DNA from 3 places in the Peribacillus sp. SRI_006 genome. Region 3 is predicted to be linked to each of the others. Evidence: predicted binding sites of a transcription regulator. Region 3 holds the regulator's gene; each other region holds the start of a gene.
What was found. The regulator Rex, encoded in region 3, represses fermentation and respiration genes when NADH is low (regulators of the CRP and FNR family bind a similar motif). The targets are predictions, from matches to a motif close to TTGTGAAATATTTCACAA.

Region 1: AC2YHV_RS18665 (DUF1641 domain-containing protein) is a predicted target of Rex. The motif match lies at 2,641-2,658, and genes of this name have one in related genera.
Region 2: AC2YHV_RS18370 (LptM family lipoprotein) is a predicted target of Rex. The motif match lies at 1,911-1,928, and genes of this name have one in related genera.

What each region holds. Positions count from the first base shown of each region.
Region 1 is NZ_JBYCZT010000012.1:164,488-168,739, reverse strand. It holds gene hxlA (3-hexulose-6-phosphate synthase) at 1-280, shown strand, start outside; gene hxlB (6-phospho-3-hexuloisomerase) at 277-828, shown strand; gene AC2YHV_RS18670 (NAD(P)/FAD-dependent oxidoreductase) at 940-2,121, opposite strand; gene AC2YHV_RS18665 (DUF1641 domain-containing protein) at 2,160-2,591, opposite strand; gene AC2YHV_RS18660 (hypothetical protein) at 2,913-3,083, shown strand; gene AC2YHV_RS18655 (hypothetical protein) at 3,145-3,300, shown strand; gene AC2YHV_RS18650 (hypothetical protein) at 3,288-3,668, opposite strand; gene AC2YHV_RS18645 (DJ-1/PfpI family protein) at 3,889-4,252, opposite strand, start outside.
Region 2 is NZ_JBYCZT010000012.1:100,557-104,808, forward strand. It holds gene AC2YHV_RS18365 (RNA polymerase sigma-70 factor) at 1-825, opposite strand, end outside; gene AC2YHV_RS18370 (LptM family lipoprotein) at 1,072-1,776, opposite strand; gene AC2YHV_RS18375 (hypothetical protein) at 2,076-2,252, opposite strand; gene AC2YHV_RS18380 (LysR family transcriptional regulator) at 2,627-3,523, opposite strand; gene AC2YHV_RS18385 (DMT family transporter) at 3,658-4,252, shown strand, end outside.
Region 3 is NZ_JBYCZT010000021.1:4,153-8,404, forward strand. It holds gene AC2YHV_RS24330 (ABC transporter ATP-binding protein) at 1-1,238, opposite strand, end outside; gene moaC (cyclic pyranopterin monophosphate synthase MoaC) at 1,372-1,878, shown strand; gene AC2YHV_RS24340 (redox-sensing transcriptional repressor Rex) at 1,912-2,571, shown strand; gene AC2YHV_RS24345 (YdiK family protein) at 2,600-2,812, opposite strand; gene AC2YHV_RS24350 (CPBP family intramembrane glutamic endopeptidase) at 2,809-3,534, opposite strand; gene groES (co-chaperone GroES) at 3,868-4,152, shown strand; gene groL (chaperonin GroEL) at 4,211-4,252, shown strand, end outside.

The sequences.
Region 1 (4,252 bases), on a different contig from region 3:
TGAGCAATTACGGATTTACCGTCAGGCGATATTCTGTGAGCATGTAAGCAAGGACAGCCAGGAGAATTCAGGTCATGCCATGATCAATATGAGAAATCATGCTGGGTCCATGAGGGCTGCAGCAGGAGGGATCACTCTTTCGTCCTTGCCTGTAATGGTCAGGAAGGGGCTGGATGTCATCATCATTGGCTCGGCGATTACAAAAGCAAAGAATCCAGCAGAAGCTGCCCGTCTATTTAAGGAAACGGTGAATGGAAAGAAAGGTGTGAAGGAAGTTTGAAGAAGGAAATTGGGGTTATTTTAGAAGAAATGAACGGTGTATTTCACAAAATGGACGGAGGGGTAACGGATGTGCTCCTAAAAAATTTACGGACCGACACCAGGATCTTCATCGTTGGTGAAGGCAGATCGGGCTTCATGGCCAAAGCCTTTGCGATGAGATTGATGCACCTTGGCGTAAACGTCTATGCAGTCGGGGAAACGATTACCCCTTCTATTTCGAAAGGCGATCTGATCATAGCCATTAGCGGGAGCGGCTCGACCAAAAGTGTGATATCAGTTGCAGCAAAAGGCAGGGAAGTGGGATGCAAGGTGTTTTCGATCACGACGAATGACCAATCGGAATTGGCGAATGTCTCTCATGAGGTCTTGGTGATACCGGCAGCAACGAAAAATCGCTTGGAACATGAAACGAAAAGCGTCCAGCCTTTAAGTTCTTTGTTTGATCAATGTGTACATGTTTTATGTGATGCAGTATGCTTGGACTATTCATTAACCGAGTCCATCAGCCACGAGCTTACTTATTCCAAACATAGTAATGTAGAGTGAAATATGGCGGGACCCCTTCAGCGGGTGCCCGCCTTTTTTGATATGAAAAATGCCCTTACTCCCAAACGGGAATAAAGGGCATGTACCGTGAACATGTCACGTCAATTAGAATTAATAAGCCAGGCTGAATAGGGCTTTGATGTGTGATAGGTAGCGAACATTACTTGCTTCTTTCATCAATGTAGCCGGAAGGCCTTTAAGGGACGTGTTATTGGCCCCAACGGTTGCCACTGCATCCTTACGGCCAAGGCTCGCAAGTGTACCTGAGTTTACAGGTGAGAATTCTTCAAGTTTCTTGCCTTCAAATGCTGCATATAGGTTGTATCCAACGAGCTCACCCATTTGCCAAGCATTTTGTGCAGTAGGAGCATATGGACGGCCGCCTTCTGGAGGGAACGCAACGGCACTGTCGCCGACAACGAATACGTCTTTATGGGATTTGGATTGCAAATACTCATTGACGGTTGCTTTGCCGCGATCTACTTCAAGGCCTGATTCGCCTACGATAGGAAGAGCCGCAACTCCGCCTGTCCAAACAAGCGTATTGGCCGTTATCGTTTGTCCGTCTTTCAATTCGATTTGATTTCCTTTAACACCCGTTACAGGCAGACCTGTCAGGAATTCAACGCCGCGTGCTTCCAAGCTTGTCATGGCACGTTCGATTAAGTGATCAGGCAGTACTGGAAGGATTTTTGGACCAGCTTCCACAAGCTTGATTTTCAAGTCCTTGAAGTCCACTCCGAACTTTTTGGCGATTTTAGGGAAATGATCCACGATTTCACCGATTAACTCAACGCCCGTCAATCCGCCGCCGCCGATCACGATGGTTGCGTCCGCTTCATTATTCGTTTGAGAATATTCGCGAATGCGATCTTCGATATGTTTGTAAATCTTGTTTGCATCATTTACGGATTTCAAGACCATGCTGTTTTCCTCAAGTCCCGGAATGCCGAAGAATCCTGTTTGGCTTCCCAAAGCAACAACCAGGGCATCATAAGATAATGTGGAACCATTGGCAAGTTTCACTTCTTTATTATCGACCGAGAATGACTCCACTTTGGAAATGACAAGGTCGATATCTTTTCCTTTGAAAAGCTTTTCCAAAGGAATGGAAACGGCTTGTTCAGAAATGGATCCGCCTGCAAGACGGTGCAATTCGGTGATGATTTGGTGCGTTGGAAATTGGTTCACCACTGTGACCTGCACTTCATCCTTTTTGTAATATTCACGTACGGATAAGGCAGATAGTAATCCTGCGTAACCTGCACCTAAGATGACGATTTGTTTTGACATAGTTAATCCCCCGTCCTTACTGATTGAAAGTTATCAAATTATTTTTGGTTTTTACGTTCTGCAGAGACTTCAAGAAATGCTTGGGCGAAACGGAAAAGCTTTTGTGCTTCCGGATCTTTCATCATCCTTAACAAACCAAAAAGACCGATTACATCATTATTCGCTTCTGCACGATCCTTAGCCTCGATGGCATTAGCAGCAAGCCCTTTCACTGAATGGACCACAGGTGTCGCGATCTCCGAAATGGCGCTGACCGTATCATTTTTCAACACATCATCAGTCGCAACCGATTGAGCGAAATCATAAGACTTTGTTAAAATATTCACTAACTCAGTTAGTTTTGGTAACTGCTCGACTAAAGTGTTCAATGATTCCTGAACCTCAGGCTTTAATAATTGGTCCAGTACATCTAATTGTTTTTGGCGGGCATTAAGTTGTTCAGTTTGTGATTGGGTAATCGTTTCTGACATATCCAATTCTCCTTTGCAATAAGCATTTTGTTGATGTAATTAGAAAAACTTGTAAAATATTACACAATGTGAGACGAGAAAAAATACTAACAAAAATGTAATAAAAGCTAAACTATAGTATATCCCTTTAGTGGCTTGAAAACAGCTGATTTTTTAAAAAAGATTCATAAAATCATCTTTTCCTGCTTATTTGAAGTACAGATATTAATGAAAGTTACCTGTTTTTACCTAAAGTGTACTGTAAGAGGGTGTCTGCCATCGACGCCTGTCGTACATATTTCCATCTTGATTTGCCATCCTAAATGATGGAGGTGAAAAAATGTGACGGATCCAGAATCTAAACTTACAGAAGAGAATAATGATAAGAAGCTTCATAAACTGGTTGGCAGTATGGAATATACTAAAACGCAACTAATGGAAGGTATGAATGGAATTTCTGAAGTTTACCTCAAAAACAGCGAGGAAGGCACATCGGAAACACCTGATAAATAATATTGTTGTGTAAGCATACTTAAATAGCAGGAACAACAGGCTCGAGGAAAACATACAAAGCGTGGAAGATAAATTCGCCAATGGCGAGCTGGGTAGTCTCGATGTCATTCGCCGGTATGGTGTCATCATCGATTATGCAACGAATAAAGCCTTGCCGGAATCAACAAAACAGTTCCGTGCATCCATGAAAACCCGTTCATTGGCTTATTGGAAATAACGTGAAACAGGTTCCGAATTCACTCGGAACCCCAGACTGCAGATCAACTCGAAAAACAAAACGAGTTTGCCTGCAGTTTTTTTTGTGTAAAAAAAGGATCCAGTTGATTTCAGAAATCCGCTCCCTTTCCTCCACTGTCTGCCAAGCCTCCTCACCGCAAGCGGCTGCGGGGTCTCGGCTAGCCAGTTATTCGGCAGGAGTGTCGCAATTTTCTTCAATCTTTTAAGGGTTTCATCCATATAAAATTGTAAAAAACATAACCAAAGGTTTCTTTTAAAATCATGGTTTGGAATTAGACCATTCCGTACCTCTTTTTGCCGCTGCTTTCTCGGTCCGTTGTACTTCATAATTGCTTTGATATCTTCCATGTTTCAAGTTTTCATCCTTCTAAAAAGACTGTAGGAGAAAGAGTTCAGAAAAAGTATTTAAATAAGGTTCCTGAATCAACTGACCTAAAGTATTACCTTCGACTCCAAGTATGATTTCCATCTGTATTTTGTAACAAAGTGCGACTCCCCGACCGCCCGCGGATAAGCAGGTTTCTTGAGCGGAAATCACCCCCCAATCGTGTAGGTTTCGAAGATATTCTTAATGGAAACCCATCAATTCCTTCACATGTTCACAATTATCTTTGGAAGTGAGCATTTCCAAGAGCGTAAAGGCAACATCGAATGCTGTGGATGGATTGTAGGATGTAATGATATTGTCCGTGACGACAATCGGTTCGTTCACGACAATCGCCCCAAAATCTTTTAGCTGCCCCTGTCTCTTACTGGTTGGGTGGTTGTATGTTGTGGCTTTTCTTCCATTCAATATCCCGCTTTTTCCTAGTGGGAGGGAACCTACACAAATGGTTGCGATGATTTTGTTCTTATTATGAAAATGCTTGATCACATCAAGAAACCTCTGATCATAGGCATCCTCATAGAAACCGGCTTCTTCAAAGCCTCCT
Region 2 (4,252 bases), on a different contig from region 3:
AATGAAGATTTTGCGGATATTTTTTTGTTTTGGATCTAATTCAAAGCAGATGACTTTGGTAGGCTTTCCTTCTTTCATTTGCAAAATTCCCTCCTGGCCATTGACCATCACCGGAAGAAGTTCTCCTATGAAGCCTCCTTTAGCGGAAATGCCTTTAAGAAAGGCGGATACGCGCTGTCTGGTTACAATTGGGTTTAATGCAGAAAGCACTTTTCCTCCGCCGTCAGTAACAAGGACAACATCTTCTGTAAGAAGGTCCAAAAACTCCTCAAAGTTTCCTGTCGCAGATGCTTTTATGAATTTTTTTGCCAAAAGATCGACATGTTTCGTATCCTCCGGATGGACTGGCCTATCATTCTGTAATTTCCGCTTCGCCCGGCTGTAGATCTTTCTACAGTTCACTTCATTCTTTTCCAGCATCTCGGCGATATCTTCATAGCTGTAAGTGAATGCTTCCCTAAGCACGAAAACCGCTCTTTCAACAGGTGAAAGCTGTTCCAGCAAAACGAGGAAGGCATATGCAACCGTTTCATCCGTTACGACCTTATCTAGAGGCTGATCTGTTTCGTTTACCCGAGGTTCTGGCAGCCAAGGACCTGTGTAAACCTCTCTTCTCTTACGGGCTGACTTTAAAAAATTCAGACAGCGATTTGTCGTCATTTTCGCAAGATATGCTTTCATGTCCTTAATTTCGTCGGTATCAAGCTTAAGCTGCAGGAATAAATCATGAACGATATCTTCTGCATCGGTAACCGATCCGAGCATCCGGTATGCGATGGAAAAAAGAAAAGGTCGATATGTCTTATATAATGTATCCAAATCCACTTGATTCACCTATTTTCTATCAAATTCGTTTTTCGAAAACCTATCACTAATTATTCTCTAACCCAATCATTTATCCTTCTTCACCTAAATAGACCAGACTATCCTATCATACAAAAAAGAGCAGCAAAAGAGCTGCTCTTGGACTGTAGACAAACTAGCTCCCTACCGTTCAACAGGATTCCTTATTGGACAAATATATTACCACTCTCTGTTAAAATGGTGTACCCAATTTCGGATACTCATTGATCAAGTTGCTTCATACCATACGATATCATCAAACATTTTTACAACCCGCGGTATGAAGCCTTCTTCATAATCTTCCGGGTATTGAACGATCGAATAGTAAACACGGTCGCCATGTTGAAAAACGGACACTGTACCCAATATGGAGTAATTACTGCCATTCTGACTAATGTCAAATTCGACCTCAGACCAATCAAATCGGTTAGGCGAATTATCAGATCGCTGTTTTATCTCAAAGCCGTTGCTTATCACAACTTCCCTCGCAAACCTTGCCTGTTCTTCTATTGTCGCATTCGCACCCTCACTTTTGGAAAAAATCTGAACTTTGGCATCCTCATTTCTCTTGCCTGCAAAATTCGCAAAAACAATCATTGCATCTCCTTCACCAGAACTAGCCTCTTCAACGCCCATGTCATCCACGATGTAGGTTGAGAATCCCAATGCCTGACTATGATGAAGCGTGAATTGGAATGGTTCTTCCATACCTTCCAATATAATTGTATCCGTTTTCGTATTTGGCAGACCTTTTGTCGGGTCTTCAACCGATTCACCTGGAGGATCTTCATCTTGCCCGTCGATTTGCTTAGGATTATCATTTGGCTTTTCTGAAATTGGCGGAGATTCCTTATTTCCCTCCTGGACTCCTTTACAAGCACTAAGCCCTGTTACCAAAAAAACGGCTGCCAAAATCAACAATATCTTTTTCATTGGAACCCTCTTTTCTTGTGTTTTAACAAATTATTATACGGTCCCATATGGAAAAAAGTTACACTATTCTTCATCGAAATATCAGACTTTATCGACTAAAAAAGATCGATACTCCACTCGTTCCGAAAAAGAAAATATGAGATGATTCACTTTGATGCGTCTATATCTTTATTTAACTAAACTATTCAATCGATAGTTTGAGTAGGAGTGCTTGAATGTATGATAATGTAAAGAATCGCACGTTCAAAAGGCCGCCAATTGGCGGCCTTCACTTCCCTTGCCTTATATGTACGTTTTGGTTAAGATCCAATGCTATGTTCTACTGCAGTATCCCAATTAGGAAAATAATACAATGCATTCTTCATTAACTCCGGATCTGACTTCTTTACCTCTTTCTTTCGAGGTAGCTTCCCTTCTTTTTCTACTAAGTCGGAAATTTGATTCACGACTTCTTCAACACTCATATTCACTTCCATCTCTGTTCCCTCCTTCTTGTTCCTATTTATATTTTTTCCCAATTGATGAAAAGTAATACAATTTTTCTTAAACTAAACTACCAGTTTAGTTTAAGATGGTTACTTGAATGTATGATAATTGAAAGGATCCTACAAACAAAAAGCCAACGAAATCGTCGGCTTTTTGTCTAAATAATTCCCAAAATACTTTCTAGAAGTAACATGATTAATATACGACAAGCATAAGGAGCCGAAGCAATAATAAATATGCCATACCATGCTATATCGCTGTCCCAGTTTCGCCATGTTTTTTATGTTTTACTTTTTATGAATAGTTTCGCAGCCTATTCAGCAATCCTCTATCATTCTATGCAAAGCGATTTGCTGCTCACCCTTCATATCAGCTCAGGAGCTGTTTCTGGATTTTGCTTGAATCGGTCTTCATGATGAGCTTCAATCGTGTGCAGAAAGCTTTTTATGGAGTTTGTCATATAAGCATCTTTACGGTGAATGAAGACTGTCGAGATATTGCGGTATTCTTCCGGAATTGGATGCACGTGGACTTTTTCATTGGCTGTTAGGTGATTTACCGCCGATTGTGGTACGAGGGTAATGCCAAGGCCGAGTGTTACGCTGGTTAAGATCGTTTCCAATACATTGAACTCCATGATTCTTTTGGGCATCACCTCTTCTTCCCTCAGCCATTGTTCCAATTTGGAGCGATAGCCACACCCCTGACTGAATACTAAAAATGGTTCTGTTATGATTTCTTCAAGGTTAAATGTTTCATTTCTTGTAACTAATACAAGTTTTTCTGTACAGACATCGTATGGCTGAATGAGCGGATGTTTGATCGGTCCTGTAACAAAAGCGCCATCCAGCCTGTGTTCAATGACATCTTTGATTAAGTCTTCCGTTAACCCCGCCTTTATGGATAAATCGACATTTGGATACTGTTTATGATAGGAGGCTAGAATCTTGGGAAGATCGCTGACCGTTTCAACTGTACCTATGTTCAATATCCCTGTAGGTGTTTCACTATCCAGGAATACTTGCTTGAGTTCTTCTACATCAAGCAAAATTTTGTTTACATACTCCAGCATCTTTCTGGACTCCGCAGTTAGTGACATGCCACGTTTATGCCTATTGAATAAAGGCGTCCGTAACTCCTGCTCTAAATGCTTAATCCTCGCCGTTACATTGGATTGGACGTAATTCAACTCAACAGCCGCCTTACTTACGCTGCCATATTTAGCGACGCACTGGAATATTTGCAAATCCCTCATTTCCATAAAAGTGCCCCCCTTTCTCAACTATCATTAATAATGATGATTATATTCATTTTAAGTCATTTTACATGATAATGACTTTATCATAAGGTGTGTATAGGAATTAAATCAATCATTATTTTTGAGGGGAAGCTTTTATGAAAAAAAATCAAGTTTTAATCGGTGCACTTTTATGTTTGACTGCCAGCATTTCTTGGGGAGCGATGTTTCCAGTTGCAGAAAGGGCCTTAATGTATATTGATCCTTTTTATTTCGCTTTTTTGCGATATTTAGCTGTTAGCGTCATTTTAGGGATATTGCTTTTAATGAAAGAGGGTAAGAAGTCTTTTAGCCTGGAAGGGCAAGGAAAGAAGTTATTGTTTTTTGGGACGATGGCGTTCACTGTCTACAACTTTCTCATTTTCGCAGGTCAAGACTTACTGGGGCATAACGGGGTGATTGTTGCTTCCATCATGGAATCATTAATGCCCATGATTTCAATTTTAATTCTGTGGGTTTTCAAAAGTGCCAGACCCATGAAGTATACAATCGCCAGCATGTTCCTTGCCTTGATAGGGGCCATTCTTGTCATTACCAATGGCAGCTTATCATTCGTATTTTTATTGAAAGATAATGTCATCCCTATCGTTTTCATTCTTATCGGGGTTATAGGGTGGGTTATTTATACGATGGGCGGCAACCAATTTAACGGATGGTCAACACTTCGCTATTCGACTTTAACGTGCATTTTAG
Region 3 (4,252 bases):
TTGAGTACGCGTTTATTGGAAACAAGGTTAGCCTGTTCTTGATCGTAGTAGCTGACTTCTACGTTCGTTCCAAAACGGAAATCTCCAGAAAGGGCAGGCAGCTTGGAAATGATCGTTTTCAAAAAAGTTGATTTTCCAACTCCATTTGGGCCGACAAGAGCTATGCTCTCTCCTTTTGTCATCCGGGAATTAATATTCTTTGATACCGTTTCCCCTTCGTATCCGATAGCCAGGTCCTGGAGGTGGAGTACTTCATTTCCGCTTTGCCTTTCAATCTGGAAAGAAAAATTCGCGGATTTTTCATCACCTTGCGGCTTGTCCAGTACATCCATCTTTTCGAGCTGTTTACGTCTGCTTTGTGCTCTTTTCGTTGTGGAAGCCCTTGTGATATTACGTTGGACAAAATCGCGAAGCTTTTCGATTTCCCCTTGCTGTTTCTCGAACAGTTTCATGTCCCGCTCATAATCCTCCGCTTTTCCCTCTAGGTAAGAACTATAATTACCATGGTATTTTTTCATGTTATTCCGGGAAATCTCATATACCAGGTTTACTACTTTATCTAAAAAATAGCGGTCATGGGAAACAATGAGGACAGCTCCCTGGTAGCCTTGTAAATATTGTTCAAGCCAAGAGAGGGTTTCGATATCCAAATGGTTCGTCGGCTCATCCAGAATCAATATATCCGGTTTCCTTAAAAGCAGCTTACCTAAGGCAAGCCTTGTTTTTTGCCCGCCGCTTAATGTGGAAATTGGGGTAGAATAGTCAAAGTCGGCAAACTGAAGACCATGCAATACGGAACGGATATCCGCTTCATATTGATAACCTCCCTTCTCTTTGAATGCCACCATCAAAGTGTCGTATTCATTCAGCACTTTTTGGTAAACCGTTTCGTTTTCAAAGATGTCAGGTCTGGCCATATCAGCCTCAAGGCGACGCAGTTCCTTTTCCTGCTCTATAAGATCAGTGAATACAGTAAGCATTTCATCCCAAATGGTCAATGCGGATTCCAATCCAGTATCCTGGGCCATATAGCCGATGGTGACGCCTTTTGGTTTGATTATTTCACCGCCATCATGGGAAAGCTGCCCGGCAATGATTTTTAGCAGAGTGGATTTGCCGGCGCCATTTCGGCCGACAAGGGCAATTCGATCTTTATTTTGAACTTCGAGCTTCATATTTGATAAAATAAGTTCAGCTCCATAATATTTCGATAGTTGATTGATTTGTAATAAAATCATAGATTTCACCTCAATTGATTACTGTTAGTTTAACGTATTTTAGTTATTATCGGCAACAGCTTGGTTCCAAGCTGAAAGAAAAGCTATTACATAAAGTGGAATAATAGTGTATGATTTAGGAGGGGTTACTTAAATGGGAGACTTAACGCATTTTAATGAACAGGGCAGGGCCAAAATGGTCGATGTGAGTGCTAAGCCTGAAACAACCCGGACGGCAGTGGCTCAGTCGAGCATTTTATTGAATGATGAAATATATGAATTGGTCACGAACCATAAAATGAAAAAAGGTGATGTACTGGCTGTTGCACAAGTTGCAGGAATCATGGCCAGCAAAAATACATCCAATATAATTCCGATGTGCCATCCCATTGCTCTGCAAGGGGTCAATATAGCCTTTGATTGGGAAAAAGAAGAACAAGGATATAGGCTTAGGATTGAAACGGAAGCTAAGACAAAAGGGAGTACAGGTGTGGAAATGGAAGCGTTAACAGCTGCATCCGTGACTGCCTTGACTGTTTATGACATGTGTAAGGCCATTGATAAGGGAATGGTGATCGGGCCTACATTCTTAGTGGAGAAAACAGGCGGAGTGTCTAGTAGCGATTATAAAAGGCAAGTAAAACGAACAGATAGAGATTAAGTTGAAAAGCATGTGTGAAGGCGGGGAAGAACAATGAACCATGACCCAAAGATACCGCAGGCAACAGCCAAAAGGTTGCCATTGTATTATCGATTTTTAAAGAACTTACATTCCTCAGGCAAACAAAGAGTTTCCTCGGCTGAGCTAAGTGAAGCCGTAAAAGTGGATTCTGCTACCATTCGCCGTGATTTTTCCTACTTTGGCGCGCTTGGGAAAAAAGGCTACGGCTACAATGTCAATTATTTATTATCCTTCTTCAGAAAAACACTTGATCAAGATGAATTGACCAAAGTCGCTTTAATCGGAGTGGGAAATTTAGGAACCGCTTTTTTAAATTACAATTTCATGAAAAATAATAATACAAAAATTGAAATGGCTTTCGAAGTATCTGAAGAAAAGGTCGGCAAGCGAATAGCTGATGTGCCCATCTACCATATGGATCAAATCGATACACTATTGCAAGAAAATAATATTACTGCAGCGATATTGACAGTGCCTGCACAGGTAGCCCAGACGATAACCGATCGTCTAGTCAAAGCTGACATAAAAGGAATATTGAATTTCACACCTGCACGGCTGACCGTGCCTCCATCCATAAGGGTCCACCACATTGACCTGGCCGTGGAACTCCAGTCGCTCATCTACTTCCTGAAGCATTATCCGGTAGTGGAAGAAGCCGCATTGGAGGAATGAAAAAACGCTGCATTTATGCAGCGTTTTTTTATTTTTTCTTATTTTTTTGTGCGGCTTTAATCTTAAAGTGCAGCATGATCATGCGTAATCCCGATCCAAAATCAAGAGTCGCAATAAGGACAAGTATGTAGGCAAAGAGTCCCCATCCAGAAGAATTGACGGTTTGAATTGCGATAGCGGTAAAAAGAGCCCCTAAGCCTGCATAAATGATGCCCATGAATAATGGTGATTGACGTTTCATAATAAACCTCCGATGAAGGCCTGTGCAGTATCTAGCATCTTCTCAATATCCTCCCGATATACCACTTGAAGGATGATAACAAGCGTGTTCATCGCAATATGAGCGCTCATGGAAACGAGAATGCGGCCTGTTTTCGCATAAAGGAAAGCAAAAGTGAAGCCCATTGCCGTATATAAAAGAAGATGTTCAAATTCACCATGCGCCAAGCCGAAAATAACTGAGCTGATTAAAGCTGAAATAAAGAAGTTAAAGCGTTTATGAAGTGATCCGAAAATAATTTTACGGAAAATTAATTCTTCCAATATAGGTCCAATTACTGAAGTGACGAAAATGACCATGGGGACTTTGTAAATGAGTGAAATGAGTTGCTGCGTATTTTCAGATTCAGACTCCACCCCAAGCATTTGTTCAATGCTTCCGGCAATGCTTTGCGCAAAAAGAGCCATGAACACTCCTGCAATTGCCCATAATATGGACATGGATACGGAAGTTTGGTTTCTCGTGTCCAGCTTTTCCCTCATATCCTTTCTCATTAAAAAAAGAATCAGGAATAAAGCAGCGAGAAAACTGAAAACTATCCAGTATGCTGCAGATTTCACTTCGAGTTCATCAGCCGGCATTCCGGTATAAGACCCGATCAGCATGAAAATGGGTACCCCGACAATACTGGATAATTGCATGGCAATATAAGTGATGATGACGAACCAATATTCTTTTTTCAAAAATGAAAACTCCTTTTATAGTCACCCATCCGCTTGGAACGCTACTGACATGGGGACAATCTATAAACGCATACTACAAAATGGTATCAAAAATTGGGGCAGAACACCACTTAAAGGTACCCCTAACATGACATTTCAATGACTAAGTTTAGGAAATCATTATGCTAAAGTAGTATACCCGTAATTTATCAGAAATTAATAAAAAATTTTCAATAAGATACTTGCAAAAAAGGCTCGGTTTATTTAATATTATAAATGTGTTAGCACTCGATGATGATGAGTGCTAATAATCATGAAACAAATTATCAAGAGAATATGAGGAGGTTGTTTCACTTGTTAAAACCATTAGGTGATCGCGTTATTATTGAACTAGTTCAAACTGAAGAAAAAACTGCAAGCGGTATTGTTCTTCCTGATACTGCTAAAGAAAAGCCACAAGAAGGTAAGGTAGTAGCAGTTGGTACTGGCCGTGTCCTTGAAAATGGCGAACGTGTTGCTTTAGAGGTTGCCCAAGGCGATCTAATTATCTTCTCAAAATATGCAGGTACTGAAGTTAAATACGAAGACACTGAATACTTAATTTTACGTGAAAGCGACATTCTAGCTGTAATCGGCTAATTATACATCATACTTAACTGAACGAAAATTTTCTTAAATTTTAGGGAGGTACTTATAAATGGCTAAAGAAATTAAATTTAGTGAAGAAGCTCGCCGCTCC